DNA from 2 places in the Micromonospora sp. NPDC047707 genome. Region 2 is predicted to be linked to the other one. Evidence: riboswitches for the same ligand, from Rfam matches in the RefSeq annotation. Region 2 holds a riboswitch; the other holds the start of a gene.
The links. A riboswitch is a leader RNA that binds a small molecule or an ion and turns the genes downstream of it on or off. The one in region 2 is predicted to bind cobalamin.

Region 1 (2,892 bases), on a different contig from region 2:
CAGCGGGGACAGTCCGGCGTCGCTGCCGGCCCACTGCGCGCGGGTGCTGGTGAGGCAGAGCGCCTGGATCACCGGTACGTCGAGGGCGGCGAGCGCGCCCACGTCCCAGGCGTCCTCGTCGCCGCCGCCGGAGGCGTCGGCGGCGACCGCGCCACCGGCGGCGAGGACCGTGACCAGCAGCGCGTCGCAGCGGGCGAAGAGCCCCAGCGGTCCGGCGCCGGCGGTCAGCCCGCGCAGCGAGCCGCAGAAGATCGGCAGGGCGTTGCCGCCGGCCGCCTCGACGGCGTCGGCGAGGGTGTCGACGAACGCGGTGTTGCCGGCCAGGGCGTGCGCCCGGTAGAAGACGATCCCGATGGTCGGCCGGTCCGGGTGGGCCGGCCGCTCGCCGTGGATCCCGTACGCCGGTGTGGGCGCGGGCGGGGCGAAGCCCTCGCCGGTGAGCAGCACCGTGTCGGACAGGAACCGGGCCAGCTGCGCCAGGTTCTCCGGACCGCCCTCCACCAGGTAGGACAGGGCCTCGGTGGCCACTCCGGACGGCACCGTGGAGACCGCCATCAGGTCCGCGTCCGGCACGCTCTCGCCGCCCAGCACGACCGTCGGCACGCCGGAGGCGAGCACCGCGGCCAGGCCGTCCGGCCACGCCGCCCGGCCGCCGAGCAGGCGTACGACGGCCAGGTCCGCACCGTCGACCAGCGCCGGTACGGCGTCGGCCGCGACCCGGGCCGGGTTGGCCAGGCGGTAGTCGGCGCCGCTCGCGCGGGCGGCGAGCAGGTCGGTGTCGGCGGTGGACAGCAGCAGGATGGGCACGAGGGAGCTCCGAAGAGTGACGCCCGCCCCCGGGGGTGAGGCCGGTCGGGCTGGGGGCGAGGGATGGCTGCTCGGTCAGCGGATGCGGTGGGCCGGCGCGCGGCGCGACGGTGCGCCGGGGCCGGCGGCGAGCGGGCTCGTCAGGCGCGTGGTCGGCGCCGACCGGCCCGGCCGGTCAGGGCGAAGCGACCGGCCGGGCCGGTCGGGGCGACGCGTGCGGAGCGGCTGGGCGTCCGGGCGGGGCGGCGGCGGGCGCGTCGGCACGCGCGAAACGGATACGACGATCGTCGTCGATGGCGGGGGCGCTGCGCGTCATCGGGTCCTCCTCGGGTGTCCACGCCCTGGGGTGCACCGACGGCCGAAGTATCCTGGCTCCCGGATCGACGCTCACCCCCGGCCTTCCAACCGCGCACGCGCGGCCGTGACTCGCGAGGGGGGATCGCTCCCCGGTGACAGTGGCGGGACCGCGCCGGAATCGCACCGGCTTCCTTCACTGCCGTCCGGCCGCGAATGCTGCCACACCTCCGACGGCCGGTCAACGCGGCCCACACGTGCCCGACGGTCCAGCTAGGATCGGTGTGATGGCGGACACCGACGGGGCGGCGAGCCCCGCCATCGAGTTCCATCACGTCGCCGGTCGGGTGTGGGTGACCCCTTTCGACCCGGATCCGGCCTGGGTCCGGCCCTCCGTCGCACTGGTCGCGGACGAGCGCGGCAGCGTGCTGGTCGACGCGGGCCAGAGCCCGGCGCACGCCGCCGAGATCCAGGTGGCGCTGCGGGCCGCCGGGCTCCCGGAGCCACGCTGGCTGGTCTACACCCACCACCACTGGGACCACGTGTGGGGCGCCTGCGCCTGGCCCGGCGTGGAGATCGTCGGCCACGTCACCGGCGCCGACCTGCTGCACGCCGAGGCGGCCCGCCCGTGGAGCACCCGCTACCTGCGGGAGCAGGTCCGCGCCGACCCGCGGCTCGGGCCGAGCTTCCGGGCCCGGGCGCTCGCCGTGGACTCCTGGGACGATTTCACGGTCCGGCCGCCCACGCGGACGTTCACCGACGAGCTGGAGATGCCCACCGGCGTCCTGGTCCGGCACGTCGGCGGCCACCACGCCCCCGACTCGACCGTGGTGGTCGACCCGGCCTCGGGCGTGCTGCTCCTCGGCGACAGCTGGTACCCGCCGCCGCTGCACCTGCGCTCGCCCGACGACGGGCCGGACCTGGCCCTGGTCCGCCGCCTGCTCACCGACGACGTCGGCTGGTACGTCTCCAGCCACAGCCCGACGATGACCCTCGACGAGGCGCGCGCCGCCGTCGCGGACTGAGCCTCGGCGGGGCCGGCAGGACAGGCCCTAGCGGGCGCGGCGCTCCGGGTGGGCCCGGTTCCAGGCCCGCATGCGCTCCGGGTACCCGGTCTTCGCGGCCTCGTACAACGGCAGGGCGAGCCGGTTCGCGAGGGCCGCCGCCACCCGGGGCGACCCGGTCCGGCGCCGGATCCACTCACCGTCGTGGGCGATCGCCACCACCGTCGTGTTCGTCGCGGTCGTCTCCGGTTCCAGGTAGAACTCCACCCCGGTCCGGCTGGCCACGAACGCCTCCAGCGCCGCCAGATCCTCGCGGGTGGCCTCCCGGTCGAGCTTCGTCGCCGGTCCCTCGGACCCCCGGGTACGCGACCGCCGGCTGAACCAGCCCATGTGCGGCTCCCTCCCTCGGCGAACCTCCAGTTCAGCACGGTTTTCTGGCAGTCTCCTGCGAGCCCGGTGTGAGCCCCCTGGGCTAGGGCCTGGGCTAGGCTCCTGGCCGTCGCGCGATCGGCCGGCTTCCGCCCGACGGGCCCACTGCGGGTCTGGCTGCGCGACTGACGCCGGCCCGGGCCGGGTCCGGCCGCACGACCGGGCCCGGCGCTCACCGCGACCGACGTCGGTCTCCGCGGCCGGCCGGGCTCGTCGGCCGTCAGTCGGCGGGTCGGCGGGTCACCGGCACCAGCGCGAGGGTCGGCAGCAGCAGGATCGGCACGACGAGCAGGGCGCGCAGCGTACCGACCCGGTCGCCGAGCAGGCCCAGCAGCGGCGGGCCGGCGAGGAAGGCGGT
Region 2 (2,892 bases):
CCGGAAGCGTCGACGGTCGACACGGGGGTGCCGAGTTCGACGGTACGGGAGACGGTGCAGAGCCGGTCGTGCGACTGCTGCAGCGACCGGGGCAGCGCCGCACGCGCCTTGTCGCCGTCTTCGTCCATCGGGAATTCCACGGTGAACTCGACCGTGAGGTTCCGCATCCGGTTCCCTCCGGTCTCGTCCCGGACCTTGTCGCCGCTGACCTTGACGGTGAACCGGGTCGGCTCGGCGCGGCGGCTGGTGATGTGGTCCACGTCGATCGCGGTGCAACCGCCGATGGCCGCCAGAAGCAGCTCCACCGGTGTGAAGCTGGCGTCCTCACCCGCGCCCATCGGCAGCGATCCGCCGCGGACGTTCCGCGCGACGTACCGCCCGACGCTGGTGCGCTCGATCTCGACGGAGCGGAAGGTGTCCTCACTCATGACCGGGACGCTACCCAACCGGGCCGGTGGCCGCCGGGAGAGGTGGATGATCGGGTGAGACGAAGCTGACACGCCGACGCGACATCTAGTGTTGCTTGCTCGACGGTGTCGGCATATATGGTGTTCCCCGCAGCTGGTTCGGCCGTTCCCGCAGGGGCGGTCGAGGCAAGAGGGAACCCGGTGCGAGTCCGGGGCTGCCCCGCAGCGGTGAGTGGGAACGACCGCCGTCATCGAGCACTGGGCCTGATCGGGCCTGGGAAGCGACGGCCAGTAGGCGACCGGCGACCCCGGTCAGGCCCGCGAGTCCGAAGACCTGCCAGCGCGCCGTGCGCCTGTGCGCGCGGCGGTCGGAGGTCGCGCGGGACGACCGACGCCAGCAGCCGGGCCTGCCGTCCGTCGGGTCCGTTGGCGTTCTCCCGCGTCCGAGGGCCATCGGAGACAGCGCGAGGAGAGGTCATGACGGTCGTACAGGAGAGGCTCGCGTCCGGCGCGGGCGCACCGGAGCCGCGCCGGCAGGTGATGCAGGTCCGCAAACGCAACGGCGACGCCGAGCCGGTGGACGTCAACAAGATCGTCAAGGCGGTCGAGCGGTGGGTGGCCGACCTGGACGAGGTGGACCCGTTGCGGGTCGCCACGAAGACGATCAGTGGTCTCTACGACGGGGCGACGACCGCGGAGCTGGACAAGTTGTCGATCCAGACGGCGGCGGAGCTGATCGGCGAGGAGCCGCAGTACTCGAAACTGGCGGCGCGATTGCTGGCCGCGTACGTGGACAAGGAGGTCCGCGGGCAGGGTGTGGCGAGCTTCAGCCAGTCCATCCGGTACGCCCACGGGCTGGGCCTGATCGGTGACGACACCGCCGCGTTCGTGGCCCGCAACGCCCGCAAGCTCGACGACGCCGTGGACCCTGTCGGTGACCTGCGGTTCGAGTACTTCGGGCTGCGCACGGTCGCCGACCGCTACCTGCTGCGCCACCCCGAGTCGCGGCTGGTGGTGGAGACGCCGCAGTACTGGCTGCTACGGGTGGCCTGCGGGCTGTCCGGGACGCCGGGCGAGGCGATCCGCTTCTACCGGCTGATGTCGTCGCTGGCGTACCTGCCGAGTTCACCCACGTTGTTCAACTCGGGCACCCGGCACACGCAGATGTCGTCCTGCTTCCTGGTCGACTCGCCACGGGACGAGCTGGACTCGATCTACGAGCGGTACCACCAGGTGGCGAAGCTGTCGAAGTTCTCCGGCGGCATCGGCATCGCCTGGTCGCGGGTACGCGGCCGGGGCGCGCTGATCCGCGGCACGAACGGCAGGTCGAACGGCATCGTGCCGTTCCTCAAGACCCTCGACGCCGGCGTCGCGGCGGTCAACCAGGGCGGCCGTCGCAAGGGGGCGGCCTGCGTCTACCTGGAGCCGTGGCACCCGGACATCGAGGAGTTCCTGGAGCTGCGGGACAACACCGGGGAGGAGTCCCGGCGTACGCACAACCTGAACCTCGCCAACTGGATCCCGGACGAGTTCATGCGCCGGGTGGAGGCGGACGGCGACTGGTCGCTGATCGACCCCTCCGACGCGCCGGAGCTGCCCGACCTGTACGGCGAGGAGTTCGACGCCGCCTACCGGATCGCCGAGAAGAAGGCGGTCCGGACGGTCAAGGCCCGGGACCTGTACGGGCGGATGATGCGGACGCTGGCGCAGACCGGCAACGGGTGGATGACGTTCAAGGACCCGTCGAACCGGCTGTCCAACCAGACCGGCGTGCCGGGCAACACGATCCACCTGTCCAACCTGTGCACCGAGATCCTCGAGGTGAACAGCGACACCGAGACCGCGGTGTGCAACCTCGGCTCGGTCAACCTCGGCGCGCACGTCACCGGGGACGGGGTCGACTGGGAGAAGCTGCGCTCGACCGTACGCACCGCGGTGGTCTTCCTCGACCGGGTGATCGACATCAACTACTACCCGGCCGACCAGGCCGCGGCATCGAACCCGCGCTGGCGGCCGGTCGGGCTCGGCCTGATGGGCCTGCAGGACGCGTTGTTCACCCTGCGCCTGCCGTTCGACTCGGCCGAGGCGAAGGAGCTGTCCACCCGGGTACAGGAGGAGATCTTCCTGACCGCCCTGGAGACGTCGGCCGGCCTGGCGGAGCGGTTCGGCCCGCATCCCGCGTACGCCGAGACCCGCGCCGCCCGCGGTGAGCTGCACCCTGACCTGTGGGGTGTCGAACCCGCCCAGACCGAGCGGTGGGCGGCGCTGCGTTCGGCGATCGCCGCGCACGGCCTGCGCAACTCGCTGCTGGTCGCGATCGCGCCGACCGCCACGATCGCCTCGATCGCCGGCTGCTACGAGTGCATCGAGCCGCAGGTGTCCAACCTGTTCAAACGCGAGACCATGTCCGGCGAGTTCCTCCAGGTCAACACGTACCTGGTCCGCGAGCTGAAGGCACGGGGACGGTGGACGCCGGAGATCCGCG

Region 1: linked by a shared signal. The riboswitch ahead of cobN (cobaltochelatase subunit CobN) and the one ahead of AB0873_RS11990 (ribonucleoside-diphosphate reductase subunit alpha) in region 2 are both predicted to bind cobalamin.

The regions. Positions count from the first base shown of each region.
Region 1 is NZ_JBEYSU010000028.1:26,549-29,440, forward strand. Features, by position in the region: partial or broken gene cobN (cobaltochelatase subunit CobN) at 1-810, opposite strand, end outside; cobalamin riboswitch at 1,169-1,298, opposite strand; gene AB0873_RS24245 (MBL fold metallo-hydrolase) at 1,389-2,126, shown strand; gene AB0873_RS24250 (hypothetical protein) at 2,154-2,495, opposite strand; gene AB0873_RS24255 (MFS transporter) at 2,755-2,892, opposite strand, start outside.
Region 2 is NZ_JBEYSU010000008.1:160,929-163,820, forward strand. Features, by position in the region: gene AB0873_RS11985 (OsmC family protein) at 1-428, opposite strand, end outside; cobalamin riboswitch at 546-764, shown strand; gene AB0873_RS11990 (ribonucleoside-diphosphate reductase subunit alpha) at 885-2,892, shown strand, end outside.